2 linked regions of the Butyricimonas faecalis genome follow. The protein of the gene in region 1 interacts with the protein of each later gene in a pairwise test. Links are inferred from orthologs where the notes say so. Each region holds a gene or a part of one and is shown in the gene's direction. Other genes may lie near its edges.

Region 1 (17,074 bases):
ATATAATATCTTGTTGCTTCTTAATTTAATTGATAATACTCCCTAATAGCTGGGTGGATGAAGCCTGAAATATCCCTTTATTCGTACGTTAATTTCAAAATATGAAAACAGAGATAGATTTATACGTAATTGCTAAGGTGCGTGAATACAGATTAAAGGCTAAACATACCCAAGAATCTCTTTCTTATACTTTAGGGTATACTCGAACATTTATTAGTAATTTTGAAAATGGTCCTAAAAAATATAATATGAATCAACTGAATAAGATTGCTAAAGTTCTTAAATGTTCTCCTAAAGATTTTCTGCCACAAGACCCGTTGTAATTTGTCAATAAAAAAAGAACTGTTATACCATTCTGTAAGTAGGTATCGGCAGACCCTTTCCAGCAGTTTGAATACAACAGTTCATACCTAAGTATGAAACTACTGTTACAACCCGCTGAAAAGTATTATTTTGCCGATTTTACTTACTAGGTCGATACAATAACTTCAAATATATTATGCGGACTCTTCCACACTTAGTTTCTCAACTTCTGCAAATATATAATATTTTTTACAAAAATCAAATATTCTGCCATTTTATAGCTGATTCTTTTCCTAGCTTATAGCAAACTTAATTTTCAGCCTACCTTTCTCTATCCTTACACTAAGACATAAAGGAATACAGACACGGCACTAACATATCATATACATACGTCAGTGTCTATGCTATGTACTTGGTATGTTCATGATCAAAGGAAAGGATAGTTCAACTTTAGCGAAAGTGTAGACCATCTCTGAACAAAAAATTGCAAACCGATCAATACATCACAGAGTTCATACGAACATGAATGAGTAACGTTTGACCTTCGAATGAGGGGTATTATTTGGTACTCTTCTGTACTTTATTTGGGGTGTATTTGTGTATGAATTCCACAAAAGTAAAACTTCCTCTAGAATTTCTAGAGGAAGGTAAAAGTTTAAAGGGTAGGTTTATTCCTCTTGGGAACGTAAGGTCACATTCATATCATCTATGTCAGTGCTAGAAGATACTATTTTGTCTTGTGGAACATAGTTAGCGTGGCTAAAACTTAATGTACAGGACTCAGATTGTCTTACTTGGATAGAGTAATACCCTTCTGAATCAGTTTGAGTTTTGCTTAACAGGGCGTTGTTACTGTTTAAAGTACAGGTTACATCAACCTGACTTATAACATCTCCATTAGTATTGTCAACATAACCGGAAACAGTTATCCATTTTACATCACTTTTCATTGTGAAACTACACGTGATCATTGCGATTACAACGATTGTTGCTAATACAATTAATGATTTTGTTTTCATGATAATAAGTTTTAAATTTTTACTAACAAACACCTGGCGTTTTCTTTCTTTAATGCATGCATATCAAATTTAGGATAATTAATCTGTAAAACAAAATTGTGATGTAAATATTTCTATGTTGCGATGTATATGTTTTTTTTGAAATCCGTTACTTGTAGGATATATTAATATTTCAATTTTCATGCTTATTACTTACGTAATTATTGGCAAATATATAAATAAACCATGTGATTATTGATGTATGTATTACGAGCAACTAATATTTACACGAAGATTATAAAAGACCTATAAAAAATGCTTTCACTTTGTTATTTAGTTTTGGTAGTTTATATAGATTATAAATAACTTTCATGGTGGATTAGAGATGTGCTATTTTTTCGATGCAACCCATTTATACTATTGATTACAAACGTTTTTAGTCTTTTAATCGGTATAAATCAAATTTTTACAACTACACGAAAAGTACGCATAAGCGCACTTTGTTGACTATCAGTACTTTCTATATATTCTTTGTACTGCAATTCTTTTAGCTCATTTTCAAACTGGCGAGGGTTAACTTGATGTAATTGATTGTCTGATTTTTATCACACGTGTATTAAAAAATGACTTCATAGGCAGAGGTAGGAATTTAAGTTAGAAAATGGCAATGATTGGCAAGTTTTATTCGTTACTTTTTGTGGATTATATTTTATAGTTAATTATTTGTAAACTCATTGTTGTCAAGAATTTAGGATGTAATTCTTGCTTATACTCGAGAAAAGAGAATCTTTTCTACATTTTATAATATACTCGTCTAGCAGAAGTTTCTAAATATAATTTTCTTTGGCCCACTTTTGGGGAATTATTTCTGAAGAATTTTTGCAGTTTATTGATAATATGCATATTTTTGTGTGTAGTCAAAGTGTCTCATGTTATATGTTTATAACTATAATGTGGTGATAATAAATGTATTATCAATGTGTCTTGACTTTTAATTGCATCATTTTATACTTAAGAAACTTAAATTACTTATGGATGTATCTCCTTTAAATCAGAATATTGACACCTTGTTTGCAAATACAACATATTATATAGATTTTTATCAGCGACAATACAAATGGGATTCTGTTCCGGTTGTTCGTTTATTAGATGATATTTTCTATAAATTCACTGAAGAACATAAGCGATATGCCAATAGTATGTTACCAAGCGATCAAATAATCAATAAATACGCATGGTATTACATGAATACTTATGTAACAAATCTTGATGCAGAAACTAATAGATTATATATTGTTGACGGACAGCAACGTCTCACCACACTGACCCTGATTTTGGTTAAGTTATACCATCAGGCAGAAACTTTTGCATCAGATCTAAAAGATTGGATAGCTGACAAAATAGTAGGTCGATCTGGATATAAAAAGACTTTTTGGCTTAACCATGAAATCCATGAACCAACGCTCAAAGCTCTTTTTGATGGTGATGAAGATGTTCCAACGAATACAGGTATTACAGCTGAAAATTTGGAAAAGAACTACAAAGTGATTTCTAAACGACTCGACAAAGAATTAACAAATAAAACAGTGTTCGAGCGATTTGTGTTCTATTTCATGTATCGTCTGGTTATCATTAATTTAAAAGTGGAACAAACCGATGTGCCAATGGTTTTCGAAGTGATTAATGATAGAGGTGTTAGACTGAAACCATATGAAATACTAAAAGGTAAGCTCTTGGGTCAAATTGATAAAGAGGAGTTAAATGTGTTAAAATTCAATGAATTATGGGATGGTCAAGTTAGTAAAATCAATCGAAACAATCCAGATGCAATAGATAGTTTCTTTATCTATTTATTAAAAGCCAAGTTCTCTAATACAATTGGAGAAAGTAGAAAATTTGATAGGGAATATCATAGAGCATTATTTGCTGAAACTTCTTTGAATCTTGATCATAATCCCAATAATGTAAAAAAATTCCTTCAAAATGACTTCTTGTATTATTCTTCTTTATACGTTAAATTAGTTAAATATACTACAGAACTCAATCATGAATTTGAACATGTGTATTATAATTCGCTAACTGATAGGGGTCAACAATTTTTGTTAATAATGTCGGCATGTAATGTTGATGATGTGCAAGAAAAAGAGAAAATCCAATGTGTATCATATCATATAGACAGGTTGTTCTGTCTCCTGCAATTACAGAGAGCTTATGATAGCAATAAGTTCAATGAGAAAATGTATGATATCAGTAGCAGAATAAGAGAAGTTGATATATTAGAAATTCCTGCTATATTTGATTCTGCGCTATTAGAGATGCTTAAATACAAATACAGTAATAATGACCTTAACGTTGTATTTAGTTATGGCTATTTTAAAGAAACTGGCATCGATCTTGACAAGCGATTTAAGCGATACTTTTTTGCGAGAGTTGAAGAGTTTATAGCCAAAAACACAAAAATGGATATGAGGCATAATTTATATAACCTTGTCGTAAATACAGGTAGTACAAATGGATTTCACATCGAACATATCCTTGCTGAAAATGAAGAAAATTATGAATTGTTTGGAAATGATGAAGAACGGTTCAAAAGTGAAAGGAATAGACTTGGCGGTTTGTTGTTGCTAAAAGGAAAGGACAACATTTCAAGTAATAACGAAACGTATGGAAAAAAATTAGAATCATATGCTAATACACTATATTGGAATGAAACACTACGGCAGGATTCTTACAAATCTCACCTTGATTTTACAAATTGGATTCAATCATCTAAGTTAAATTTTAGGCCTATGGATAAATTTGGGCCAGAAGAATTAGAGGAAAGACAGAAACTATTGTTTGAAATAATTAAACATATATGGAATGAATAATAGTAGTGTCCATAATTTTGTGTAAACGATAGTTTGATAAGGTATATTATTATTGTTGATTATCAATAATTTATGGATTAAAAGATAGACGCTTCAAAATTTACTTGTTTTTTCGTCAAAAATCGAAGATTTAACTTTTTTAATCTTAGTTTGCCTTCAAACGAAGATTAAAAGTGAAAAATAGCTCTCGATGCAGCATATTTACATCACTGATTATTAGTGACTATTCATTTTAATCGGTACAACCTCTGTTTTGAGAAATACACAGAATGTAGGGACAAATGCAAACCGTTGTATTTCATCGCCTTGCATATACCTGTTGTACCGCCTCTTTTCAGCCCTTTTGTGGAATGTCTGCTATCAGATACAAGGTATTGAGTGATAGGGCATTTCCGCAGATATGTTACAGAACGCTTGTTGAATACAAAGGTAGTGGTTTTCTTGGGATTTCTGTGGTTTGCGGTGTGGTTTTTATTTTCCAGAAGATGCTTAACAGTAGAAAATCGGTCATAGAACCAGGGAACTTTTGTAGGATACACATTCGATTCGCTTGAAAAAGTGTAGGGCTATGCGTTGTATTCGTTGGGAAAAGTGTAATGAATCAGATTTATTCGCTTGGGAAAGTGTAATTGCTTCCGTTTGTTTATTATGAAAAATGTCTGTATACCCTAACAGGTACGCTTCTATTCAGGCAACAACTATTATGCCCTATCGGGTATAATCCTGCTTATTATATCAATATTATACCCGAAATGGTATAAATCAATATATTTGACAGAACTCCATGATATTGAGCTTCTGATATTGGATACAGAGTTTGAACACCAACTGATTAAAGTCTCCATGAATATCACCAGAAACAATAATTGTCTTAGTTTCGGAAAAAGATAGTGAGAATATGCCGTTATGATTCATCTTATGTTCCTGTTAATAGTGTTTATAGATAGAATTAATCCTTACCAAATAACCCTCTTTCTTTCCAAATCTTGACTTCTTTATCAAAATCAGACAGATATCAAGCGGAATTTATCATATTCAGTGTATGCCTTTTCTTTCGCTTGCTCGGTGGAAATGATGTCAGCATCATTATATTTATCATACTCATATAGAGTCAGGAAATCATCCAATTGCTTTTTCCAATTTGCCATTGTGGAAATGATTTGCCGTTCAGCACGAAGTTCGGCCAAATCAAGGAATGCGGTTGATAGACGATTGAAAGCTGAGACTTCTTTGTCGGACAAGTAATTCTGGGCGATAATTGTATCCGACTTTTGGCCCCTGCCGTCAGGAGCGTTTTTCCAAGTGGTAAGTCCCATGTGGGGCTTTTGGGCATCTGCTCTTGAATAGATGATTTCGGTTGCCGTTTGATGGGAAGCGGCCCAATACATCATATCTTGCACCATTTTGAAGAATTGTAGGGTAGTCTCAGCCTTAGGATCATAATCGGCACTACATTCGGCATAGACATCGGTGATTTTTTGATAATACCGACGTTTTGAAGCTCGTATCTCTCGGATACGTTCTAATAGGTCGTCAAAATAATCTTTGCCAAAATGTTTACCCTGTTTCAAGCGTTCATCATCCAATACAAATCCTTTTATGATCATTTCTTTTAGAACCGATGTGGCCCACATCCGGAATTGGTCCGCTTGATAACTGCTCACACGAAAACCAACGGCAACAACCGCATCTAAATTGTAGAACAAAGTATCATCGTTCTTGCCATCAAGTTCAGTTGTTCGAATTTTTCGAATAACTGAACTCTCCTCCAATTCTCCGCTTTTGAATATCTCTTTCAGATGGTTGTTGATCGTATTCGTTTCAACACCAAACAAATCGGCCATTCGCTTTTGCGACATCCAAAATGTTTCATTATTGAAGATAACCTCTATACGGCTTTCTCCTTGTTTCGTCTTATATAGCAATATATTGGATGATAGACTATTGTCGATTAATTCAGGAGTTGATATCTCTTGTTTGAAATATTCTCTTGCCATCTGCACTTGCGGCTTCTTGCTATCGGCATTTTCAACAATCATCAAACAAGCGATTCGTGATAAATATATATTCTCGACCTTACGAAAGGAACCGGAACTTAGTTTGACCATCTCAAACGTAGGATTAAAATGCTCGGTAGTGTTACAACCTTTCTTATTGGCAATGGCGATAGCTTTGTTTAGAGTACGATTGAATTTTTGGTATGTGCTATAGCCTAATGCGGTGCACAATTCACGAGAAGTCCAATACTCTAAACCTTTTGCGTCTCGCTTTTTAATTTGTTCAAAGTTGGATTGAATAGAGGGTATATTGTTCTCATTCATTGTCTTGATATATCTTATAATGATAAGAATTACTTGTATAATCCCGGTCTTAATTCCTTATTATGCTTCATGATTCTTTCTTCCATAAGAGAACCATTAGGGACTATTTCGTAAGAATAGGCTTTCTCAAAGGCTTGGCGTCCGGCATCTGTCATAAGTCCTCGATCTTCAAGATTAATACAACGTTCTTTGTTTAACTCAGTCCAATGACTTCCTTTACGACGAGGTGAAAGCCGCTGGGCAAGGCGTCCGTCTGGCAATTTCTTTAGAGTTGAATCAATCCACCCGAAACACAATGCTTCTTCAACAACCTCAATGTATGGAATACATTCATATGTGGGCTGTTTAGAGCGTGAAGTTACAACCCAACACGATTTCGCATGGTTATGATTAACCTCTAACCAGTTTCTCAATTCAATGCGGTCTACGAAGTCCAGTAGATTGATAATTTCCATATATGCCCGTAGTTCAATTGAAATATGATTACTCTAATTGTTTTCTGTAAACAGACTCCAAAGTATTTCCATCCTTGAACCGAAATTGATTGTATATGAACCTGATACTCAAATTATGTATGATGTTTTATCTGCAAATTGATACCATAATGTTTCCGCTATTGCAATATTCAAATACAATTAAGGTAGTTCATAGGAATAATCATAGTCTAAGAATAGGAATAATGAACCTCCGTTTTTTTATTGCTTAGTGGAATAGATTTTATACTGCAACATTAAACATTAATGTGAATATCGTATTCGTCTTTTTTGTCTTGAATCTTTTTAACTTCATTAATCCAAAAGCTAATATTGTTAATGAAACTATCCCATCTAACCATATGTATATAACTGACATAACCACGGTAAACATTGTCACCAATATTACAATTTGAATATGTTTTCTTTATTTGATTAAACATATTCGCACGTAAGACTTTGAATAGTTTATTTGTATGCCATAACGTACACCCTGACTGACAACACATCTTCGGTTCGAGCATATAATCATACCTACCATTAATATCAGGAAGAACAACTGCTAGTATACCATTTCTTCTGCTAGTTCTGTCATTTCGAGCTGTCTCTCTTAGTGAATAAGACACTTCCCAAGGAATCCATTGTTCATCTTCGCTTTTGTTTAACTCTTTCATATTAGGAGAGATGAGTACAATAGAGATGCTACTATCAAAAATTTTATTTCTTAGTTTTGACTCCACAGTGGAGTCTTTAAAATTGGATAGGTCTTCACCGTCTAGTTCTCCTTTATTAATATGATCATCATCTTCAAGCTTATCTTGTAGTTCATCAACATAGTGACGAACTTTAGTTGATTCGTACCAAGGTGTTCTTTCAAGATGCTTCACAGAAGTATCACCATATTTATATGATATAAAAATCTTATGTCCCATAACTATTTATAAATTAAGTAAATCTTTAAACAATGAAGAATATGCCAAGTTAATACATAATTCAGGTTCTTTACCAGCAAAATATTTGTCATAAATGATTTTGGCAGCACCTCCAGTGCTAGCCAAAGGAAATACTTTTGCTTCTGGATGTAACTGAGTAAACATTGTATATTCATCTTCTACACCTTCCATACCTCCAATAAAGATTCCAGCGTAAAATTCATTATCGCCAAGCATATGTTTTCTCATCTCTTCTATACTCAAATCTTTATCTCCCATATCATTGGTCTTTATAATATGAGCAACACTTTCATTCTCTAAAGGAAAGAACTGTTCAAAATACGTAGATTGATACAAAATTACGCTGCTATGTATATCTAATCCCGAATGCTGCAAAATACTAGCTATAAGTGGCGTTATTGAAGGATGACCTCCCCAAATCAGTTTATATTTAGGCAATGCCACACTAGCTAAAGCTAATACGGAATCACGTATTGCGATTGTATCCGCTGTTTTGAAATATCTTTCATCTCTTCCTAGCATAGGAATACTTGCTGACAAGAATATATTTAATTGTTTTTGAGCCATAATTCAAAATCTTTTTTCTTGATAGTTTTAACCTCTAATGATTCATTTAACCATTCTAGATGTTCTATTCATTTCTTACGAATGCGCAAGTCATCATATATAAGGAATAATTCGATTTTCTCATTATCAAGCAATTTTCTAAAACGTAGAGAATCGAAACAGTCATAAGATTGTGGAATTCCTATTGCCGGGATAAACAATCTAATTCTGCCATCTTTTAAAGTCTCTACAAGATAGCGATACTCTTGTATAAGTTGTCTCCCTTGTTTGCGAGCTTCTTTGACAAATTCTCCCACAAGATTGTCTTGTCTAGCAGCGAGGTTTCTAGCTCTAACGGATTCTACTGTATTTACAATGTTCTCAATACATTCTTCAGTAATGCGACAAGATCCATTATGGAAGTCCTCGTTCATAAACATTTTTTGTGTTAATTGAATAGGTGCGCATAATAAATTGTGTATGTCAGGGGTGCAATCAGGCCAAATAATTTCAACTACTCCAATTTGTTTTTGATTTGCTGATACAATTTCCTCATTGCACCACTTGCTGTTCTTAAAATCATTGGTGTAAAGTTGGACTAATACATCGCAATCCGTCATTCGATGGTGTAATTCTTCTTGAAAATTTTTAGCAGGATTGATAGAATATGTATCCAGAAATACATCGTAATTGTTGCGGACAAAAGCATCAAACAATTGGTTGGCTACAGCAGAAGAGTCCGTCCGGCGATAACTAATGAATAGTTTCCGGTTTTCTCTCAATAACCTCATTGATTCAAATGCATAGTTGATATATTTTTCAATATCATCTGCAAAATATTGTCTTCCATTCATTATATGAATGACTTTAGGAACTTCTGCTTCAAAATTCTCACCAAAATATATTGGCAAAATAGCATCCCCATTATCAAGGAGAACCTTTAATACTTCGATATCTTTTTCTGAATGATTTATATTGCCAAAATAGAATACGAAAGATGGCTGTTTGTTCAAATACTTTTTATAAAAAGTTTCATTATAGATTACCTCAAACATATTGTTTTTTAAACCTATGCTATGAATCTTGTCGAAAAAGCAAGCTTTTATTGTATCGCAAGCATTATTCTTAATATCTCCCAGGAAAATAAGTTGGTATTTATATGCCATAATAATTGTTATTCGTTATAGGTACCTATGATACAATCCAATCGTATAATTTCTTGATACGATAATTCCCATCTTTATCATTGTAACAATAGTAGTATCCTCTAGGTATTAAATTCCCGTTTGAATATTTTTCTGTTCCAGAATAATATTGAATAGTCGGATATATTTGCATATATTCAGAACCTTTCCAGCTACCATCGTTTTGAGCTATCGGGAATAAAGCTATTTTCCCTAAATCAAATTTTTGCGCATCTCCGTAACCTAACTCCCAATTACACCATTTTGAATCAATAGCCCCGTCTGTGGCGACTAGTATAAATTTATCGTATTTTTGAATTTGCTGTTTGATTATGGTTGCTGTGGTTCCAGATGTTTTTTTAGGCATAGAATTGTCAAGCCAATCAACATAGATACTGGCATGTAATTCTTCTAAAATGTAGGCAACTCGTTTGAGTTGGCTAATTTCATCGTGTTTATGGGAAAGAAATACGGATGCATGTTGACCGATTGAAAAAAATCTAGTTTGCTGATGAGCTTCGGAGAGGACATCGGCAGCAAGAGTAAGTTCCTTTAGCTTATTTTCTGTTAGAATCATGGTTCTTCTTAATGTTTGTCATATGATAGCACAAAAGTACAAAAATAATCCCAGCTATCGAATATAATTCACTATATTTGCACTATGAAATCATATCAAAGAATGAAACTGAATAGAATAAAGACTGTTTTATCCGAAAAAGGTATTTCTCAAACGTGGTTAGCTAAACAGCTAGATAAGAGTTTCAGTATGGTCAATGCCTATGCCTGTAATCGAATTCAGCCTAATTTGGAAACCTTGCAACAGATTGCGGAGATATTACAAGTTGATTTGAAAGATTTGATAACCGATAAAAAGGAAAGGTTACAATAAGTATTAAATTAGGTTAGGAGGTTCTGGGTTATTCTGCTACCTATTGCAGATGTGTCTATGAACTTCCGATAATATACAATGTTAAGAACATGACTCCTGAAGAAAAAGCAAGAATAAAGATAGACCAGTGGTTTACTGATGCAGGTTGGGAAGTTGTCAATAGGGATGATTATGAACCTACTTGTACGGCCGTAGCTATAAGAGAAGGTTTATTGAAAGGAAATCTTGAAGCAGATTATTTCCTTTTTATTAATGGGAAAGCAGTGGGTGTGCTTGAAGCTAAACGTGAAGAAACGGATGCTTTTGCTTCAAAAGTATGCGAGCAAGTAGCCTTATACGCGAGAAGTGTTCCGAATATCTATCAGACATACCAAAAGCCATTGCCTTTTATCTTTACCTCGAATGGCAAGGAACTATATTTCTGTGATTTTCGTGAACCGGATTCTTATTTCAAGCCGATAATGGCTATCCCTACGCCACATGAATTGGTCAAGAAACTGGGGATTGAGGATACATTTGCCGGACTTCCAACATTGAAAAAGAATGGGCTTCGTGATTGTCAATATGAAGCAGTAACAGAACTTGAAAAGAGTTTCCGTGCTGGTCAAAAACGGGCATTGATGGTTCTTGCCACTGGTGCCGGTAAAACTTATACGGCTTGTCTTGCTGCTTACCGAATGCTTTCTTATACACCAATGCGTAGGGTGTTGTTTCTTGTCGACAGAAATAATCTTGGGAAACAGGCAGAAGGAGAATTTGGAACTTTCCGTCTGACAGAGAATGGAGACGCATTCAATACTATCTTTACGGTCAATCGTCTTCGCTCGTCTTCTATCCCTTCTGATAGCAATGTGGTTATCTCTACAATACAACGTCTGTTCTCATTCTTGAAAGGAGAAGCTATTGAGGATAATGATGACGATGATGAGAGCGAACCTATAGAAGAAGTAACTTTGCCTCCCAATCCCAATTTGCCGCACGATTACTTTGATATGATTATTATAGATGAGTGCCATCGCTCCATTTATGGAAACTGGCGCAAGGTGCTGGAGTATTTTGATACGGCAAGATTAGTAGGTTTGACAGCGACACCTATTCCCGAAACAATGGCATTTTTCGATAACAATCGCATTGTTAACTATACATTGGAAAAGAGTATCGTTGATGGTGTGAATGTGGATTGTAGAGTGTATCGAATAAAAACGCAAGTTACAGAAACAGGTGGAGCTATATTAGAGGGAGAGAAAGTAAAGGAAGAAACAAGATATACGGGTGAGGTTAAGACTGTGAGTAACAAGGAGACCAAAACCTACACCAATAAAGAACTTAATCGAAGCGTTATCAATCCGGCGCAAATAAAGTTGATTCTTTCTACTTATCGGGATGTGGTTTATACAGAACTTTTCAATGACCCTCAGCGTGAGCCAAATATGGATTATTTGCCTAAGACATTGATTTTTGCTCTCAATGAAGCACACGCTACCAATATTGTACAGATAGCCAAAGAGGTGTTTGGAAGAACAGATGACCGATTTGTTCAGAAAATCACCTATTCAGCAGGTGATAGTAACGAACTGATACGCCAATTCCGCAACGATAAGGATTTCCGTATTGCAGTTACTTGTACGTTGGTTGCTACCGGAACGGATGTAAAATCGCTGGAAGTAGTAATGTTTATGCGTGATGTAGAATCCCTTCCACTTTATATTCAGATGAAAGGGCGTGGAGTGCGTACTATTGGTGATGAACAATTGCGCAATGTCACTCCAAACGCATTCAGTAAGGATTGTTTTTATTTGGTTGATGCGGTAGGCGTGACAGAACATGAAAAGACAATTCCAACAGCAACAGATGAGCCTACGACTAAAACTATCACGCTGAAGGAGCTGTTAGAACGTATCAGTCACGGTTATATTCCAGATGAATATCTCAAACGACTTGCAGCTACGCTTGCCCGAATATTCAATAAAGCGGATGATTCGCAACGGGCAGAGTTCGCTCGTTTATCTCATGATGATATGAAAGAACTCTCTGCCAGAATATATGATGCGCTTGAAAAAGGCATTCTTCCACCGTTTATTAGTACGAATGAATCCAATAACGAACGCAAAGGATTGGTGTCTCCGCTTGCCAATCATGCAGATGCTCGGAAATACCTCCTTATACTTGCAGCCGGATTCGTTAATACGTTAATGCCCGGAGAAGATACACTTATCTCAAAAGGGTTCTCAATTGAAGATGCAAAAACCACAACGGAGGCATTTGAGGAATTTTGTAAAGAGAATGCGGATGAAATAGAAGCTCTCCGTATTATCTATAACAATGAAGGCGAACCGATAACTTATTTAATGTTGAAAGATCTGGAAAATAAACTGAAAATGGCAAACAATCATTTTACCCCAAAACAAATATGGAATTCGTATGCCATTCTTTCTCCTAATAAAGTAAAGCGTTCTACGACTAAAGAAGAAAGCGATGCCTTAACGAACATCATACAACTGGTACGCTTTGCTTACCACCAAATAGAGAGATTGGATAGTGTGGTTGCTACATCCAAGCAATATTTCAACTTGTGGTTGGGACAAGCCCAGCGTGAAATAACCGACAAACAACGTGAAGTTATCAGTCGTATTGTGGATTACATAGCTTCTAATGGGGCTTGTACGGTCAAAGATATTCGTAAAGATGATGCGACTCATGCAGCCCAAATGATTAAGACGTTTGGCAATATGCAGAAAGCAGACGAGGCACTTCATTCACTTTACACATTTGTAGTATTAAGAAAAGCAGCATAAGAAAATGGCAACAAATAATGCAACAGAGCAATCGCTTACCAAAAAAGTATGGAATCTGGCAACAACTCTTGCCGGACAAGGTATAGGTTTCACCGATTACATCACTCAACTGACCTATCTTTTATTTTTGAAGATGGATGCCGAGAATGTAGAAATGTTTGGAGAGGAATCGGCAATACCGACAGGGTATCAATGGAACGATTTGATTTCTCTTGATGGTTTGGATTTGGTCAAGCAATACGAAGAAACGCTTAAACAACTTAGCGAGCAGGATAATCTGATTGGTACAATTTATACCAAAGCACAAAACAAGATAGACAAGCCTGTTTATCTGAAAAAGGTCATTACTATGATTGATGAGGAGCAATGGCTCATTATGGACGGTGATGTGAAAGGTGCTATCTACGAAAGTATTCTTGAAAAGAACGGGCAGGATAAGAAAAGTGGCGCAGGGCAGTATTTTACACCTCGTCCTCTTATTCAGGCAATGGTAGATTGTATTAATCCGCAAATGGGGGAAACCGTTTGTGACCCTGCTTGTGGTACGGGTGGATTCTTGCTTACGGCTTACGACTACATGAAAGAGCAGTCTGCAAGTAAAGAAAAGCGTGATTTCTTGCGTGATAAAGCTTTGCATGGTGTGGATAATACGCCTTTAGTGGTGACGCTCGCTTCCATGAATCTATATTTGCATGGTATAGGTACAGACCGCAGTCCGATTGTGTGTGAAGATTCTTTGGAAAAAGAACCGTCAACGCTTGTTGATGTGATACTTGCCAATCCTCCTTTTGGTACTCGTCCGGCTGGCTCTGTGGACATCAATCGCCCGGATTTCTATGTGGAGACCAAGAATAACCAGTTGAACTTCCTCCAACACATGATGCTTATGCTCAAAACAGGAGGACGTGCAGCAGTGGTACTTCCTGACAATGTTCTTTTTGAAGCAGGAGCAGGTGAGACTATTCGTAAACGCCTATTGCAGGATTTTAATCTGCATACAATCTTGCGCTTGCCTACAGGTATCTTCTATGCTCAAGGCGTAAAAGCAAACGTGTTGTTTTTCAGCAAAGGACAATCAACCAAAGAAATATGGTTTTACGATTACCGTACAGACATAAAGCACACGCTTGCTACCAACAAACTGGAACGTCATCATTTGGATGATTTTGTTTCTTGCTACAATAATCGGGTGGAAACTTATGATGCTGAAAATAATCCGCAAGGTCGCTGGCGGAAATACCCTATAGATGAAATTTTTGCCCGAGACAAAACAAGTCTTGACATTACTTGGATAAAGCAGGGTGGTGAGATGGACGACCGTTCATTGGCAGAACTAATGGCTGACATAAAAGATAAAAGCCAAACAATAAGTGCGGCTGTTGCTGAACTTGAAAAACTGCTCGCAAGTATTGAAGAAAATTGAGTTATGGGAAAAGACATTATCACAAATGATAAAGATATAAACGACCTGTTCTTGAAGGTTGTTGACCTCGTCACGCAGGCAAGGAGACGTGTGGCAACAGCTGTCAATATAGCAGAGGTCTATACTAAGTTCCATATCGGACAATATATAGTAGAATATGAGCAAAAGGGAGAGAGAAGAGCCGAATATGGAAAGTCTGTGCTGAAAGAACTTTCCAAACGTCTGACTGATAGACTGGGCGATGGATGGTCATATTCTAATTTACGTCAAATTCGACAGTTTTATTTGGTTTACGGTAATTTGACAACCAGTGGTTATCAATTTGAAGATGTCCAAAAGGCTAACCAGTGGTTAGCAGATTATCCGAAGGCAGAGGAATATATCTCTGAACCGACATTCGCTCTCTCATGGTCTCATTATCTTATACTGATGAGGGTTGAAAATCCAGATGCCCGCAGTTTCTATGAAATAGAATGTACCCAACAACAATGGTCTAAAAGACAACTCAGCCGTCAAGTAGGAAGCTGTCTTTATGAGAGATTGGCTTTGAGCCGTAACAAAGATGAAGTAATGCGGTTGGCTAAAGAAGGGCAAACTATTGGGAAACCATCGGACATTATCAAGAATCCCATAACATTAGAGTTTCTTGGTCTGAAACCTGATGCAGTTTACTCCGAGTCTAAATTGGAGAATGCCATTATCAACAAGATGCAGCAGTTCCTATTAGAACTTGGCAAAGGGTTCCTCTTTGAAGCAAGGCAGAAAAGGTTCACGTTTGATGAGCAGCATTTCTTTGTTGACTTGGTATTTTACAATCGTTTACTGCAATGCTATGTGCTTATAGATCTGAAGATAGACAAACTTACTCATCAAGACCTCGGACAGATGCAGATGTATGTCAACTACTATGACCGCTATGTCAAACAAAACTTTGAAAAGTCGACAATTGGCATTCTGCTGTGCAGGGAGAAGAACGATGCACTTGTGGAACTCACCTTGCCTAAAGATGCTAACATCTATGCTTCTGCTTATCAACTCTATCTTCCCAACAAGGCTTTATTGCAAGCCAAGGTGAAGGAGTGGATTGAAGAGTTTGAAGAGAATGAGGAATTAAAGAAACTGGAAGAAAATGAATAGTAATTGTGCAGTTTTTGGCTGTTCAATTACAAACAGATATACAACGATGGATACAAAAGCATTACGTCAAAAGATACTCGATCTTGCGATACATGGAAAACTTGTACCGCAAGATCCAAACGATGAACCTGCATCAGTTCTGCTCGAACGAATCAAGGCTGAAAAAGAACGACTGATAAAGGAAGGCAAAATCAAGCGGAGCAAGAAGTCTGCAAAGACTTCCGATACGCCCCATTATCCCTACTTGTTGCCGGAGGGCTGGGAATGGTGTAAATTAGAAGATATTGTTTCTTTTGGTGGAGGTAAAACTCCGTCAATGGATAATAAAGAATATTGGGATAATGGAAGCCATCTGTGGGTAACTTCTAAAGATATGAAGTATAGCCATATAACAAACTCTCTGATGAAAATCACAGATAAGGCTTTGGAAGTAATGACAACATATAAGAAAGGTACATTACTCGTAGTAACACGTAGTGGTATATTGAGGCATACTCTTCCTCTTTCTATATTAGAAAAGCCTGCTACAGTTAACCAAGATTTAAAAACAATTTCACCTCATCTACTGGAACTATCTGAATATCTTTATGTTGTCATTAAAGCTAACGAGCAATTTATCTTAAAAGAATACCATAAAGATGGAACAACAGTAGATAGTATTGATTTTGATAAGTTCAAATGCTTACCAATTCCTTTAGCCCCTATCGCAGAGCAAAGACGTATAATTGTTGAAACAAAGCATTGGTTTGCTTTGATTGACCAAATAGAGCAGGGCAAAACTGATTTACAAGCCGTCATTAAGCAAACTAAATCAAAAATCCTTGACCTTGCCATGCATGGAAAACTCGTACCACAAGATCCGAATGATAAACCAGCATTCGAGTTGTTGAAACGCATAAATCCTGACTTCACACCTTGTGATAACGGGCATAGTGAGAAGTTGCCTCAAAATTGGGTTTGGGTAAAAGGAAAGAATATCTTTTTCCCTATGAAATCGACAAAACCCAAGAACAACGAATTTCAATATATCGATATTGATTCCATTGATAATAAACAGCAAATAATAAACGAAATTAAAACAATAAAAACTCCCAACGCACCAAGTAGAGCCAGCCGTTACACTCAAAAGAATGACGTTATATTTTCGATGGTTCGTCCTTATTTGCGCAATATAGCAAAGGT
Region 2 (16,850 bases), 2.1 Mb from region 1 along the record:
CACACGACAGATCATAATGATTTTGTATATTCTCCCAAATAACAAACGACTGTTCTATATTTCTTATTAAATAATCAGACGTAATTTTATGTAAGTCATATTCAACCGTATTACCCCCCTGAGCTATAGCAACACGGGCTGCCATTAGGTAGAACATCAACTTAACCGCATTAGGTTGATCCCGTAACGTGGTATCAATATCCCGCTTTAACCTGTCCATCGTCTCTCCCGCAACGGCATAATGTGCCACCATGTTACTAATCAAATATTCCGCCGCCTTCAATTTCAATAAATCAGGTTTTTCTTTACGGTAGTAATCCAACACCTTTTGAAGTTCTCCTCGATTATCCCCACTCAATTTCAAAGCACTATTTACATCTACCAGCATAGGAACCACGACCACATCACGATGACAACCCGTCATCGTGACACCTAATATCGAAAATAATAAAATAGCGAAAATCAATTTCATATTTTCAGCTCAATATCTTTTTTTCAAAATAATTACAATCTCAACTTAACCAGAGATACCCCGGCATTACCGGCAATTCCATACAATGCCCCTTCATCACAATCATAAGTGATCCCCGTTAAAGCAACATTGAAATCAAGAGTTCGAACCAAATTCCCCTCCCAATCGTATTCAAGCAAACGGTTCCCTTCAAAAGCTCCCTGCCTGTCTCTCTCGTAAGTTTTACCCGAATACAGCGCATACACACGCTCCGATGTCACCGCAATGTCCATAAAACCAAAACGATTCTCTCGTTTATACAAAACACGGGGAACGGGAGTTTCTGAAATCTCCGTCATAGGATAGCTCAAACGTTCCAGTTTCACTCGTTCGATACCTCCCGGAATTAATCGACAAAAATCAATCACACCGCTATACATATCCGCACACACGAACGCTTGCCCGTCAGAACGAACCCGTAAAACACTACTAGCATATAACATTCCTTTCGTTTTCTCCTGCAAACCCGGATATTCCGGACAATCCGGATAAGACAAGCAATAACGGGCTGAACCGTCAGCCAAAGAGTAAAGCAAATAGCGCCCCTCCGCGTAAAATCCCGTGGAGATAACAAAATCGTCTGTCTTCACCGCTATTAAATGTTGCTCACCTTCGGGAAGCTGTACAATCGTCTCTTCCGTTGTACCTCGTGTAAGCGGGGATATGGGGTTCTCGATCAATTCTCCGGTTCTAAAATCCAATGCTGTCACACTTTTCCCGTCAAACGAATTGAAAGAACTTAACGCTCGAACCCGCCTTGAAGAATTACCTTTCTCCAAAGACAAATCCTCTTGTAAAGGACTCTCTAGATCAAGAGCTCGTGCCACCCCTTCCTTCATGTATGTTGCCCCTACTATTAATTTATTCCCTTGCTTGATAAACCCACTCACATCATAAAGCCCGGCCTGGGCTAAATCCGTCAAACGAACTACTTTTACACACTCGCTCTTTACCATATTCATGCTTTCGTCACCCATGTAACGATCGGAACACCCGAGCAAAATGCTTCCGAATAACACGTACAATAATTTTTTCATCTTATTTTTAATGCAACACCATCTATATCAATCCCATTCATAAAACAAAATCCACGAGCCGAGACACAAGGATAATATGGATTTTCTTCTTCAGGAGAAGTCAAAGCCTCGACATTTTCCATCTTTAAAATTTCCCAATTCGTTTTTTGACGAATACTCCGGTTCAAACCGATAACCACACTTGTTATCAGCAACACGAACACCACAATTTTCAAACATTTATTCCGCATGACACATCTTTTTTATTATTTGAGACAAAGATGAGTGATTTATTTTCAAAAAACGAATAAAAAGGTTGCTTGGAGGTTGCTTTCTTTGTAACTTTGAAAATATAAACTCAAATATGAATCGGCGTCTAAAATATATCATCATTCTTGCTGTTTGCATTATCCTAAGTAACCAGCTCATTCACTTGTACTATTTATACAAGGAAGTAACAACTCAATATAGACATCAACAAAATGACATAATTACCAAAGCCGTTTACGAATTTAACATGCTATCGACGAATGTTGCTCAAGGTGATCTTGTCAGTTACAATACCTCAGAGAAACAATTAATATATTATATTGACAAAAAAATAATAAGCTTTCAATTAGACTCGAAAGACGATGTTCAACATATCAACAAACAGAAAGCTTACGATATCCGAAACCCACAAGTATGGACCTTAAAAAATCTCTATCACCATCTACTGGCAAAGCAAGATTCCATGCACCTACAAGATCGTTCCATACAATTTGTTATCCAGGACAGTACCGGGAAAATAAAAGATTCCTACCCGACATCTTTCGAAACATTATCCTTTCGTCCTAAATACCAAACACCTCTCGGTTTCATTTCCGGTGATACATTGTATGCCGGATACAAATATCCCTACATAGTATTTATTCAATCCACACTTTGGCAACTTATCCTAACCGTTATCATCTCCGCTTTACTTATCACTTTAATCATCAACCTCTGCCGAACGATTCGTGACGAGAAAAAGAGCGGAGAATACCGAGAATTATTTATCAGCAACCTAGTACACGACCTGAAACGTCCCATCGAAGACGTGATTAAAGTACTATACCTGCTCCGTGATTTACCTCCCGAAGAGCAAACATTATTTCTCAAGCAAGGTCGAGCAAAATTAGACAATATATTACAATCTATCAATCGTATGTTGCTTCAATCGACAGATGCTCACGGATTACGATTAAACATCAAGGATATTAATCTTCAGGAAATGTTGGAAACATTGCAACAAAAAGATCACTGGAGTGCAAATAAACTATTCGACATACAAATCGATTTTCAATCAGATGACCCGATGATCACGGGAGACCGTCATTTTTTATTGGCCGTTTTCCAAAATTTCATCGACAACGCCTTAAAATATTCCGGGGATCAGGTAACGATACATATCACGTGTACAGAACCGGATGCCCGACACGTGCAAATCAAAATTGAGGATAACGGGTTCGGCATTTCTTCTAAAAACTTACAACACGTGTTCGAACGTTACCACCGGGGAGATCACCAAGAGAACAAAGAAATCAAAGGTCACGGACAAGGACTACATTACGCCCGAACCGTGATTCTCGCCCACGGGGGAACAATCGATATTGAAAGCGAAGAGAGCAAAGGAACCGCGATATTGGTCAACTTACCCAGACGAGCTAATGTCAAAAACAAATATAAACACTAAAAACATGGACACCACGATCAGAATACTTTATGCCGAAGATGATGCAGACGGAGCTAAATTAACGAAAATGATTCTCGAAAAAGAAAATTTCGAAGTAGAGATTGTCCTGAATGGTGCTAAAGCATGGGATGCATACAAAAAGCAGAAACCGGATATTCTCCTAGTTGACTTGGATATGCCCAAAATAGACGGGCTGGAATTAACCAGAATGATACGGGAAAATGACCGGCAAACCCACATCATCGTGTATACCTCTCATGGGGAACCCGCCAAAGAGATCGCCGTGCTGGACGCCGGAGCCGACGAATTCATACCCAAAGGCTCTCCCGAAGTATTGATCGCACACATGAAACGCCTTCGGGATAGAATAAAAGGATGCATGAACATTCCCCACCTGTACCAACTATCGAAACACACGACATACAACAGTATCACCCGGGAAGTGACAATAGACGGGATTACCAAAAGATTACCAAAAAACGAAGGACGTTTCCTGCAATTATTATGTGCGAAGAACCATGAAATAGCCGACAAATCCTACCTCATCATAGGAACATGGGGCAAAGCAGACAAAAACAAAGAACCGGAAGTAAAAAAATACATCAGCCGGTTACGTGGTTATTTGAAAGCCGATCCCTCGCTACAAATTGATCACGAGGGAGACGGTTACATATTAATATGTCTTGCCGATTAGTTTTCGCCAATCATCCGTGAAACATATTTTATAACCGGTCCCCATCCGACAATACCCCATAGTTGGGCTATCGCCTCTAGCCCCCTTCGCTACACATGAACATACCATGAACACGATATCAACACAGCATAAATACAAACGAGCGTTCATGGTGAGAAGATAGTATGTTAGAACTGTCTCACTTTGTCCGGGAGTAAACATAGCTCAAGTAATGACATGAACCAGAGTTTTTAAAAACAAGCACATAATAAAACATTGCAAATCTCGAATCCGTATTATATTTTAGCATTCAAAATATAACCTTTCAATAATCCAATTTATGAAAAGAACAATTTTACGCATTACCTTCATCATTGGAGCAATTTTACTTCTCTCGCAGTGTGCCACGGTGCCACTCACGGGGAGACGCCAGTTGATTCTATTCCCGGAAGATCAGATGGTCTCCATGAGTTTAACTTCATATAGCAGCTTTTTGAAGGAAAACAAGTTATCCACCGACGTTGTCAACAAACAACGGATTAAAAATGTCGGGGCAAGAATCTCGAAAGCCGTGGAACAATATCTCGCTGCCAACGGGCTGCAAGACCAGATTGCCAATTTTGAATGGGAATTCAACCTAGTTGTCAGCAATGAACCCAATGCTTGGTGTATGCCGGGAGGTAAAGTTGTCTTCTACGAGGGGATATTACCCTATTGCCAGAATGATGCGGGAATCGCTGTCGTTATGGGGCATGAGATCGCTCACGCCGTGGCACACCACAGCAACGAGCGCATGAGTCAAGAGGCTCTTATTCAATACGGACAGGCTGCCGCCACCGAAATTCTAGGACACAACCAAAGTGATTCAAGAAAAGCCATCCTCGCCGCCGCAATCGGCATGGGAACCAACGTGGGAATCGTTCTCCCCTTCTCTCGCAAGCACGAGTTCGAGGCGGATCACCTGGGACTGATTTTCATGGCCATGGCCGGTTACGACCCGAATGAGGCTGTTGCTTTCTGGACCCGTATGGCAAACGCATCAGCAGGCAAACAACCTGAATTTCTGTCCACTCACCCTGCTGACGAAAAACGGATCGCCAGACTGAAAGCGGCCATTCCGGAAGCATTGAAATATAAGAGGAATTAAAGAACCATTAATTTGCCTTTTCCCGTTATTTTCAAGGAGAAAATTTCTACTTTTGTTGAATCATATCAATAAAGCATTATAGTATCATGGAAAACAAGTTAACGATATACAACACGTTAAGTCGAAAAAAAGAGTTATTTGAACCCATTAACCCGCCTTTCGTAGGATTATATGTTTGTGGACCGACCGTATACGGGGATGCACACCTCGGTCACGCCCGTCCGGCAATCACCTTTGACTTGTTATTCCGTTATCTTAAATTCATGGGATACCGGGTAAGATATGTCCGCAATATCACAGACGTGGGGCATCTTGTGAATGACGCGGATGAAGGAGAAGACAAGATTGCCAAGAAAGCCAAACTGGAACAATTGGAACCGATGGAAGTGGTACAATTCTACACGAACCGTTACCACAAAAATATGGAGCAACTGAACACGTTGCCCCCTAGTATCGAGCCACACGCGTCCGGTCATATCATCGAGCAACAGGAATTAATCAAACAGATCATCGAAAACGGTTTTGCCTACGAAAGCGAGGGAAATATCTATTTCGACGTGGAACGCTATAACCAAAAATATCACTACGGTAAACTATCCGGTCGGAAAATCGACGAACTGTTTGCCAACACGAGAGAACTGAGCGGACAACAAGAAAAACGTAACCCGTTTGACTTCGCCCTGTGGAAAAAGGCCTCCCCGGAACACATCATGCGATGGCCCTCTCCTTGGGGTGTAGGATTCCCGGGATGGCACTTGGAATGTTCCTGCATGAGCCAGAAATACTTGGGAGAAACGTTTGACATCCACGGGGGTGGTTTGGACTTGCAGTTCCCGCACCACGAATGTGAGATCGCCCAGAACGTGGCCGCACAAGGACACGAAGCGGTAAAATACTGGATGCACAACAACATGGTGACCATCAACGGGCAGAAGATGGGTAAATCCCTGGGTAATTTCATCACGCTGGATCAGCTCTTCACGGGCGACAACAACGTGTTGGAACAAGCTTACTCCCCCATGACCGTGCGTTTCTTCATCCTGCAGGCACACTACCGTAGCCCGTTGGATTTCTCGAACGAGGCATTAAAAGCCGCGGAGAAAGGCTACGAGCGAATGATGGCAGCCGTGTCTCAGCTCAACAAGCTGAACGCGTCTAACGAGAACACGGTAGACATCGCCGCGTTACAGGCCAATTGTTTCGAAGCGATGAACGACGACTTGAACACGCCGATATTAATCGCCCATTTGTTCGAAGGTGTTCGCATCATCAACTCCATCGCGGCAGGTACGGAAAAGATTAACGCGGAGAATCTGGAAATGTTAAAGAACCTGTTCCACAGTTTCGTGTTCGACATTCTTGGTCTCAAGGGAGAAGAGGACTCCAGTGCCAGCAACCAAGCTCTAGGCAAAGTTATCGACGCCATGATGAAAGTACGGAAGACTGCACGGGCAAATAAAGACTGGGCTACCTCCGACAGCATTCGCGACGAACTGAAAAACGCAGGAATCCAGATAAAAGACACGAAGGATGGCTACGAATGGAGCCTTGAATGATTGCAGATTAAGTGATTTACGATTGAGTGATTACACTTGATCGTAAACACCAGAATCACAAAATCATAAATCTTAAATCACATAATATATTATGCCTTATCTCTACTACATACTGCTTTCGCTCCTGTTTCTCTCTGCCTGTCAGGGAGAAAAAAAGAGTAAAGGGGATCAAAACCTCTCGGTAGGCAATGCTCAAAGCCGCGAAACGACGGGACCTAAATACGTGAAAAGCGTGCAATTCGTGTATCCCATGAAATTTGACACCTGTCAGTTCAACGAGAAACTTAAAATTGTGTACGCGAACAACAAACACTATAAAATAGACTCCGCCCACCTGTTTTTCAACCAAAGACAGATTGCCACGCTCGACAGCGCGACCCGGGAATTCGTATTCAAGATCCCGAAAGAAAAATGTGGTACCAACACACTCAAAGTGATCGCGTTCCACCCCAACAATAAATGTGGGGTAGCCACCCAATCCTTTATCGTGAAACCGGATAAGGCTCCCAAGTCTCTTCAATACCAATTGGTGAAAACCTACTCCCATGCCACGGATGCCTCCACGCAGGGCTTGGTATATATAGATGGCATTATCTACGAGGGAACCGGAATCAAAGGCCAATCCACCCTACGCAAAATCGACTTGGAAAACAACAAGACGCTGGCAATGCTGGGATTGGACAGACAATATTTCGGGGAGGGAATCGCGGTTTACAAGGATAAAATATACCAGCTTACCTGGACTTCCCAAAAAGCCTTCGTGTACGACTTGGCCTCCTTCACCTTGTTAACGACTTTCGACTATTCCATGGAGCAAGGCTGGGGACTGACCACGATGGACGACAAGCTCATCATGAGTGACGGTTCTCACCATTTATACCATTTGGACCCGACTCTTTTCCGTGTTGTCAAAACAGTAGAAGTCTTCGATAACAAAGGTCCGGTGACCAACTTAAACGAACTGGAATACATCAACGGTTATATCTGGGCAAACGAATGGCTTACAGACCGAATTGTCATTATCGACCCGAAATCAGGTGAAGTCGTTGAAGAATTGCTACTTCCGGACCTGCTCACCGCCGCCGAAAGAGCCAAACTGGACCAAAACGATGATGTTTTAAACGGTATAGCATACAACGAAAAGAAGGGCACGATCTACGTTACCGGAAAACACTGGCCGAAACTATTTGAGATAAAAACGAATTAATTTATGATTTACAAAGACAACCAATGTCAGATTCATGCACTAGAAATCATAAATCTAAAATCTAAAATCTAAAATAAAATCTATGGTTGACGTAAAGATCGAGCCCTCTTGGAAAGAACTCTTACAAGATGAATTTGAGAAACCTTATTTCTCGGAATTGATCCAGTTCGTGAAAAACGAGTACAAGACCACCAAGATATATCCCCCGGGAAAACTCATTTTCAACGCCTTTGACCATTGCCCTGCAGAACAGACCAAGGTAGTAATTCTCGGACAGGACCCGTATCATGGTCCCGGTCAGGCGCACGGGCTTTGCTTTTCCGTCCCGGAAGGTATCGAGCAACCGCCTTCATTACAGAACATTTTCAAAGAAATAAATAACGATCTGGGCAAACCTGTTCCCGCATCCGGTAACCTGGAACGCTGGGCGGAACAAGGCGTGCTATTACTCAACGCCACGCTGACCGTGAGGGCCCATCAAGCGGGCTCCCACCAGAACAAAGGCTGGGAGACCTTCACCGACGCCGTCATCAGAATCATTGCCGAGAAAAAAGAACACCTCGTTTTCTTCCTTTGGGGTTCCTATGCCCAACGCAAAGGCGCTTTCATCGACACCCAACGACATCTGGTATTGAAATGCGTACACCCCTCTCCCTTGTCTGCTAACCGGGGCGGATGGTTCGGTAATCACCAATTCAGTCAAGCGAATGCTTATTTGAGAGCCCACGGGCTAAGTGAAATCGAATGGTAATGCCGATAGCGGATCAGCCCTAGACCGACTGATCCGTTTCCGGTTGTTCCACAAAAATCAATTTTTCAGTATTGTACCCGTGCTTTCGGGCTAATTCCAATATCCCATTCAATACCTCTTGAGGTAGATGTGGGGTTCGGCTCAATATCCAGAGATATTTCTTCGTGGGACTGCCAATCAATGCCCAGCGATACTCCTGATCCAACTCTAATACATAATAATCCCCGTAGAAAAAAAGAAAAAACGATACTTTTAGTTTACCCGGATCAGCCGGGTCCGGTTGCTTGGCTTTTCCCTCTGCCCGTTTCCGCTCTCCACCCAGAGAATCTTTATATCCTGAATTGATCACCCGTATCTTACCATCCTTCCGGAAACTATACTCGGCGCTCACCCCAACCAATCCTCGTTCAAAAGAATGATCAAAACGAGCAATTTCATACCACTTCCCCATGTAACGGTTCAAGTCCAAACGACCGACCGTAGCATTTTCTCCTTCCCGAACTGCTAACGATTCTACCGTCAACAATACCAAAAAAACACTTTTCCTCATATTCTTTTTATTTTCTCTACGTAACTTGGTGGAAAAAAGATTACTATAGTCTGGATAAATCATTAAAAAATAGCCATACTCCATTCCCTCCATAACATTTGCCAACGATTACGCAAACGTTTGAAATTTTTCCTTCTGTTTCCTTGCAAATCTCTGTTTTTAATGCTTAACTTTGATGCACAAATATAAAATATAGCAGCTATGGTTAATTACAAAGACTTAGGACTGGTTAATTCCAGAGAAATGTTCAAGAAAGCAATGGAAGGCAAATACGCTATTCCGGCATTCAATTTCAATAACATGGAGCAAATGCAAGCAATCGTTGCAGCTTGCGTGGAAACAAAATCTCCCGTTATCTTACAAGTGTCCAGTGGTGCCCGCAAATATGCCAACCAAACGATTTTGCGCTACATGGCACAGGGTGCGGTAGAATATGCTAAAGAACTCGGATGCAATATTCCAATCTGTCTTCACCTTGACCATGGCGATACGTATGAATTGTGCGTATCTTGTATCGAAATGGGATTCTCTTCTGTTATGATCGACGGATCGGCTCTTCCCTATGACGAGAACGTGGCATTAACCAAGAAAGTGGTTGACTATGCTCATCAATATGATGTTACCGTAGAAGGTGAACTTGGAGTATTAGCCGGAATTGAAGACGACGTGGTTGCCGCGGCCAACGTTTACACCAGCCCGGACTTGGTTGAAGACTTCGTGAAGAAAACCGGAGTGGATTCACTGGCCATTTCAATCGGAACCTCCCACGGGGCAAACAAATTCAAACCGGAACAATGTACCCGTAACGCAGATGGAATCCTCGTTCCTCCCCCATTACGTTTCGACATCTTGGAAGAAATCGAAAGACGTATCCCCGGATTCCCGATCGTTCTCCACGGATCATCTTCCGTACCACAAGACAAAGTTGCTATTATCAATAAATATGGCGGAGCATTAAAAGACGCCGTGGGTATCCCGGAAGAACAATTACGTAGAGCCGCTACTTCTGCCGTATGTAAAATCAACATCGACTCCGATGGCCGTTTGGCGATGACAGCAGCCGTTCGTGAAGTATTCGCAACCAAACCGGCAGAATTTGACCCGCGTAAGTACCTAGGTCCCGCCAGAGAAGCATTAAAAGAATTATACAAACACAAAACCGTGCACGTTTTAGGAAGTGCCAACAGGGTAGAATAAAAAAAGGGGCTCATCAAGCCCCTTTTCTTTAAAAAAAATACTAACTTTGCGCCCTATTTGGATTTAATACCATAGGAGCAAAATGCAGAAGATTAGAAACATCGCGATTATCGCGCACGTTGACCACGGGAAAACCACATTGGTCGACAAAATGATTTTTCAAGGAAACTTATTCAGAGAAACAGAAAATACGGGTGATCTATTGCTGGATAACAACGACCTGGAGAGAGAACGAGGGATCACCATCCTAGCCAAGAACGTATCCGTTCATTATAAAGATTACAAAATTAACATTATTGATACCCCGGGCCACGCCGACTTCGGTGGAGAAGTGGAACGCGTGTTGAACATGGCTGATGGAGTATTATTATTGGTTGACGCCTTTGAAGGCACCATGCCCCAGACGCGCTTCGTGCTTCAAAAAGCACTTGCATTGGGTAAGAAACCGATTGTCGTCGTGAACAAAGTAGACAAACCGAATTGCCGTCCGGACTTCGTGTACGAGCAAGTATTCGACCTGATGTTCTCCTTGGATGCCACGGAAGACCAGCTCGACTTCACTGTCGTTTACGGTAGTGCAAAACAAGGATGGATGTCCACCGACTGGCGTACTCCCACAACCGACATCACCCCCTTGTTGGATGCCATCATCAGAGATATTCCCGCCCCGAAAGTACAGGAAGGAACCCCACAGATGTTAATCACTTCTCTGGAATACTCCTCTTACGTGGGACGGATCGCTATCGGGAAACTCACCCGCGGTACCTTGAAATCCGGCATGCCTGTCACGTTATGCAAAAGAGACGGAGTCACACAGATCAAAACCCGTATCAAAGATTTAATGACGTTCGAGGGAATGGGCAAACAAAAAGTGGATGAGGTTGAATGTGGAGAGATATGCGCGCTCGTCGGAATCGAAGGATTCGAAATCGGTGACACGATTGCAGATTTCGAAAACCCGGAAGCATTGGCTCCTATCGCTATTGACGAACCGACCATGAGCATGCTATTCACCATCAACGACTCGCCCTTCTTTGGTCGGGATGGTAAATACGTGACCTCCCGTCATATCAAGGAACGTCTGGATCGGGAATTGGAAAAGAACTTGGCCTTACGGGTAGAACCGGGACAATCGGCTGATTCTTTTATCGTTTTCGGACGAGGCGTACTTCACTTGAGCGTCCTGATCGAAACCATGCGTCGTGAAGGCTACGAACTACAAGTAGGTCAGCCGAAAGTGATTATCAAAGAAATCAACGGGGTAAAATGCGAGCCTATCGAGGAACTGACCATCGACCTCCCGGAAGAAGTATCGGGAAAAGCCATCGAAATGGTAAACCGTCGCAAGGGAGTCATGACCAACATGGAACATCGTGACGATCGGGTACATCTGACCTTTAATATTCCTTCACGAGGAATCATCGGCTTGAGAAGTAATTTGCTTACCGCTACTGCCGGAGAAGCCGTTATGGCCCACCGGCTGAAAGGATTCGAACCTTATGCCGGGGAAATAGAGATGCGTACCAACGGCTCGTTGATTGCCATGGAAACCGGAGATTCGTTTGCTTACGCCATCAACAAATTGCAAGATAGAGGTAAATTTTTCATCACCCCAGGTGACGAAGTGTATGCCGGACAGGTCATCGGGGAAAGCACCAGACAGGACGACATCGTGATTAATGTCTGCAAGTCCAAGAAACTTACAAACATGCGAGCCAGCGGTTCCGATGAAAAAACAAACATCGCTCCTCCCATACTTTTCAGCCTGGAAGAAGCCCTCGAATACATCAAAGAGGACGAGTACGTGGAAGTCACGCCCAAAGCCATGAGACTCCGCAAAATCTACCTCGATGAAAACGAACGAAAGAGAAGAAGCAAAACCATAGAATAAATAAAAACCACCTAACGGTGGTTTTTTTATTTCTTCTCCTCCCAAAACAAATTCAAATATTATTTCATACCTTTACAAGATAGTACGTGTCATTAAAATACCAAGTCATGGAAACCAAAAAGAAAGCGGCCGAAAAGAATACCGAATTTACCACAGAAAAGAAGTTGCGGAACGTGCGCACGTGCCTGTACATCTTGATACTTGCCGCCATCACGAAATTAGCCATGACCGATTTCACCGAATTATCATACCAATCCTGGATCAGCGTGATCATCATCGTGTTGGTCATCATCCTTGTTTTGGCTATCGAAAGAGGTATCCGTAAAAGATTGAAAGAAGAAAACAAATGACATCATATTGTCATTTTCACTAAAGCCCCGTACCCCACATCATCCGTGAACGCCTGGTTAAAATTATATTTCCCGGCATAAATCAACGCTGCCCGAATCGTTCCCCCGTGAGCAAACACACACACCTTCCCGTACCCCGTTTTCTTCAGATCGTCCAAGAAAGCCGACACCCGGTTATATTGTTCCAAAAAACTTTCCGCCCCTCCGGCAGGCATACTCAACCAATTGTCATACCATTCCTGCAAACGAGGATCTTGAATCTCATCCCAACGTTGCCCCTCCCAACTCCCGAAATTCAATTCCTTCAGCCGACTATCCAGTATCGGGTTCTCATAACCGCAATAAGCGGCCAATTTCCTGCAACGCTGTAATGGACTGGAATACACCGCGTCAAATCTCTCCTCTTTCAGCCTCTCCCTCACCTTTTCTGCTTCTTCCGGAAAAGAATCGGCCACATCTACATCCGAATTCCCGTAACACGTCCCCGGAATAACCGCCGTTTTCGTATGCCTAACCAAAAATACTTCCATTATCGTGAAGATTTAGCCATAAATTTAAAATTTCGAAACACTCATTACAATCCCAATAACCTGAAAATCAATCTATCCGAATAAAATTCCAATAATTTTCCGGAGTAACAACTTCATAGGTTGAATTAGGATAAGCATCGACAAAACTCTTCGGCCGCTTGACTTTCACTTTATCATTCCATTTAAATTCAAAAGTACGTAAAACGCCATCCTGCTCTTCAACTAAATCTATCTCTTGTTGTTCATGCGTACGCCAAAAGAAAAGTTGGGCAAAATCACCTAAATATGAATTACGTTTCACTCGTTCACTTACCATGAGATTTTCCCACAATGCCCCTGTATCATTTCTCAATTCCAATGGAGCAAAATTTGACAATACAGCATTTCTTATTCCATTATCATAAAAATAAATCTTCTTACCCTTTTTAATTTCATTCCTAAGATTACGACTAAAAGAATCTAAACGGAACACAACAAAGCATTTTTCTAACAAATTAATATACGTCTCAATCGTACCTCGATCTACTCCTAAAAGAGAGCTTAATTCATTATATGACACTTCGTTTCCTAACTGCAAAGCTAAAGCTCTAACAAGCTTTTGAATGAGATCCGGTTTCTTTATTCCCCTGTACATAAATAAATCCTTATACAAATAATTATTTGTAAGTCCCATTAATATACGCTTTGCATCACCAGGCTCCGTTACAACCTCCGGGTAAAGTCCATAAACCATCCGAGTCTCAAGCAATCTTTTTTCTTCACGCTCCGAAGTCTCTATTGCCAACTCGGATAGCGAAAACGGATAAAGATTATATTCTATCAAACGCCCTGTTGCCGGCTCGTTCACTTCATTTGCCATATCAAAAGAAGAAGATCCGGTAACAACTACTTGAGTTTTCAATTTTAAGTCGCCAATCATTTTTAGAGTTAATCCTATATTCTTAACCCGTTGTGCTTCATCAATAAAAACCAAGTCATAGGAAGATAAAAGATATTTCAATTCAGTAGACGTCTTACTTTCCAATAATAACACATCGTCCACATTATCACAATTCAGTGATAATACTTTATTTGCACCTTCTTGTAACTCGGAAAGTAATGTCGTTTTCCCAACTTGCCTTGCTCCAAGCAATACAATTACCTTTTCCCGCCTATAATCAGCTTGAATAGAATTTTTTATCACTCTTTTTATCATACTCGTCCTTTTTGGCAAAGATAAAATATATTTACTATGAATCGCAAAAATAAATCGATTTTCGTGGATGTAATCGCAAAATTTGCCTTAATTTTGCGATTACATCCACGAAAATCCATCGAAAAAACTACATCCAAGTTCCTCAACCGTCATTTCACCAACTATTTAAACTTAACTTTCACCAATCGGGCAGACGTCTTTTCTCCCAACGAAAGGGCAAATTGTTTAAATATCTGCCGTAATAACGGGTCTTGTGTCTCCCGGACCACCTCTTCCGGCACGGGTTCTATAAGCGCGTAAAAATAGTCCTCGTCTGCCGAGAGAAAATGGATTTCCAAATTGGGATCTGCTTTCCAGTAAATTCCCGAATCCTTTCCCCGGGCATAAAGAAAATTGTACGCCACGGCTTGGGGACCACAGCAAGTGAAATAAAAGAACTTTCCACTCTCACATAAATAAATCGGCATCTTATAATAATCCGCCCTCATGTAGTCCGGCAACATCAAATCCTCTTTATCTTTTCCAAAATCATCCGGTATTCCCCGCTCACCCAAATCAAAGGTGTAAGCCTTCTCCAGTTCTCCTTTAGCATTCACCCGGTAACACGCATTATCACCTCCTTGCGTGCGGATCAGATAAGTATTCCCCACGGCCTGCGACACAAGGAAAATATTCACCGTAAACCCCACCTGCGGTATTGAACTCTCCACCTTTTTCCCGTTCCTGTCAAACCGGGTCACCAAGAAATGTCCCCGTTCAAAATTATTGGAACAAGGAGCTGAGACCGAATAATAATAAAACCCTCCATCCGGAGCCGGGGCAATCTCTTCAAACAAATGCAACGGTTCATTCATCGGGAGACGCTCAATTTCACGTCCATCATTCAAATCAAAAAATACGACTTCACTATCTCCATACGCAAACAACAACTTTTTCTGATCCACACTGATACAGGCATCCTGATGATAAGGACATTCCTCTCCTCGGTTATACTGCATCGAAAACTGATACTTCCCGGCAGCATCAAAACACATCACTTCCCGCCCATACATGAGAAACAGATCTCCCCCGGGACCAATTAACAATTTCTTGCGCATCCATTCCAGTGATCCGGCATCAAAACGCTGCTTAATCGGGATCACCTGTATTTCCTCAATCCGATCCGCCAGATCGGTAACCAAAGTACATTGTTCCAACGGACGTAATGCCCGAACTTGTTCTTGGGCTGAAAGCATGTGCCACCAAGATCCCAAACAACAAAAGCAAAAACAGATAATAATTGATTTCATTTTCATAAGTAGTTTCGGTATTTTACAAATTTACTGAAAATAATCGAAAATACGATGCTTTTTATCAACCAAAGTACAACTAAAATAAATATTCAAATTCAGATATTTACCGGCAAAGAAAGAGATTGCATCCGAATTTATTCTTAATAAATGATGAGATCCGGTGTACTACCTACTAATATATTTTCATAAAAGTATATTAGTACTTTATGAACCTTATTGTACATAAGGTTCATATAAGGTTTCTATAAGGTAGCTATAAGGTTCATGGTGCTAATACTCCGAATCTCATCAAGTAGAAAATACAAAGTCGTTATAGAATTCTTTATTACTTTATAGCTATTTCCCAAACACTTATAACACAAAAAGCACCATTCTCCCGCACGAACCGCGTTCAAATGGTGCTTCACTCACACATCAGGCAAGTATGCTAGTATTTCTTGAAATCAATGCTCTTGATCTTGCACAATCCGGACCAGCTAAAGCCGGGTACTTTCTCCACGAGAATGTTATTCGGGTCGTTAACAACCCGATACCTTGTCAGCGTCCCTCCCGTCTCTTTCGGTTGGGAGGGATCGTACGTTCCCAAGTAAAAGAAATCGTCATTGGTTCCCGTGTCAATTAAGATATCGTAATGCAACAACGTGATCTCCTGATCGCCGAGATCCTCCAACACCTTTGTCGTCTCCGCCACGTAATCATAGGCATACAACTTCGAACCTGTCGCGTAAATCAGATACGTGCGTTGCGCACTGGCCCCGAAGAATTTGGCCTTATCTAAGTCCGTGGCTTTTTCCAACGAGTATTTTTTATTTTTCACGATACTCTCCCATCCATATTGATACCTAAGCGCGTAAGAATACAGATAACGGTGTTCCTCCTTATCCTTCAATATCGTGTAGCAATACCCATCCAGGAAACGGCTGTTTATGCTCGTGACATAATCCAGTTCCGTTTTCCAAGAAAAGATTTCCACATCACTGCGCGTATCTTTCAATGTATCGCAATACCCGGCAGGAGTCCCGTAAGCCCGACCTCCGGTATAAACGAAACGCTGTTCGGTCTTGTTATATAGAATATAGTAATACGTCATCGCCTTGGGATTATAAGCGATCTTATCCCCAACATCAAAAAGATCATAGGTTCCCTGATAATGATTCGCCGGATTCTGGAATATCGAACTTTGAATCATGGAACTATTGTGAAACAATAAGTCATCAATAATAGCCGCCCGGTTATAGTTACGTATTTGACCTACATCCTGAAGCGTGAA

The links.
Region 2: the proteins of D8S85_RS01535 (region 1) and ung interact in binary tests that used the Escherichia coli proteins (3 or more experiments, as listed by UniProt). The link is inferred for Butyricimonas faecalis from one-to-one orthologs.

The regions. Positions count from the first base shown.
Region 1 is NZ_CP032819.1:358,107-375,180, forward strand. Bases 12,604-15,545 are described here. They hold D8S85_RS01535 (type I restriction-modification system subunit M), read left to right. Parts: upstream 12,604-13,336; coding sequence 13,337-14,755; downstream 14,756-15,545. Other genes in these bases: D8S85_RS01530 (type I restriction endonuclease subunit R), read left to right, coding at 12,604-13,332; D8S85_RS01540 (PDDEXK nuclease domain-containing protein), read left to right, coding at 14,759-15,545. In the rest of the region: D8S85_RS01470 (helix-turn-helix domain-containing protein), read left to right, coding at 102-323; D8S85_RS01475 (carboxypeptidase-like regulatory domain-containing protein), read right to left, coding at 972-1,322; D8S85_RS01480 (DUF262 domain-containing protein), read left to right, coding at 2,333-4,171; RhuM family protein, read right to left, coding at 5,176-6,492; D8S85_RS01500 (YdeI/OmpD-associated family protein), read right to left, coding at 6,522-6,947; D8S85_RS01505 (TIR domain-containing protein), read right to left, coding at 7,223-7,897; D8S85_RS01510 (SLOG domain-containing protein), read right to left, coding at 7,904-8,485; D8S85_RS01515 (toll/interleukin-1 receptor domain-containing protein), read right to left, coding at 8,554-9,630; D8S85_RS01520 (TIR domain-containing protein), read right to left, coding at 9,656-10,225; D8S85_RS01525 (helix-turn-helix domain-containing protein), read left to right, coding at 10,328-10,537; more of D8S85_RS01530, read left to right, coding at 10,627-12,603; more of D8S85_RS01540, read left to right, coding at 15,546-15,892; D8S85_RS01545 (restriction endonuclease subunit S), read left to right, coding at 15,939-17,074. UniProt on the Escherichia coli protein: The subtype gamma methyltransferase (M) subunit of a type I restriction enzyme. The M and S subunits together form a methyltransferase (MTase) that methylates A-2 on the top and A-3 on the bottom strand of the sequence 5'-AACN(6)GTGC-3'.
Region 2 is NZ_CP032819.1:2,430,343-2,447,192, forward strand. Bases 7,023-9,740 are described here. They hold ung (uracil-DNA glycosylase), read left to right. Parts: upstream 7,023-7,906; coding sequence 7,907-8,575; downstream 8,576-9,740. Other genes in these bases: D8S85_RS10655 (glutaminyl-peptide cyclotransferase), read left to right, coding at 7,023-7,824; D8S85_RS10665 (lipocalin family protein), read right to left, coding at 8,595-9,125; D8S85_RS10670 (class II fructose-bisphosphate aldolase), read left to right, coding at 9,327-9,740. Outside these bases: D8S85_RS10620 (hypothetical protein), read right to left, coding at 1-472; D8S85_RS10625 (BF3164 family lipoprotein), read right to left, coding at 505-1,548; D8S85_RS10630 (NVEALA domain-containing protein), read right to left, coding at 1,545-1,778; D8S85_RS10635 (sensor histidine kinase), read left to right, coding at 1,892-3,241; D8S85_RS10640 (response regulator transcription factor), read left to right, coding at 3,246-3,935; D8S85_RS10645 (M48 family metallopeptidase), read left to right, coding at 4,255-5,061; cysS (cysteine--tRNA ligase), read left to right, coding at 5,148-6,617; more of D8S85_RS10655, read left to right, coding at 6,709-7,022; more of D8S85_RS10670, read left to right, coding at 9,741-10,322; translational GTPase TypA, read left to right, coding at 10,405-12,213; D8S85_RS10680 (hypothetical protein), read left to right, coding at 12,321-12,563; cobC (alpha-ribazole phosphatase), read right to left, coding at 12,566-13,093; D8S85_RS10690 (ATP-binding protein), read right to left, coding at 13,161-14,288; D8S85_RS10695 (hypothetical protein), read right to left, coding at 14,450-15,583; D8S85_RS10700 (PKD-like family lipoprotein), read right to left, coding at 16,008-16,850. UniProt on the Escherichia coli protein: Excises uracil residues from the DNA which can arise as a result of misincorporation of dUMP residues by DNA polymerase or due to deamination of cytosine.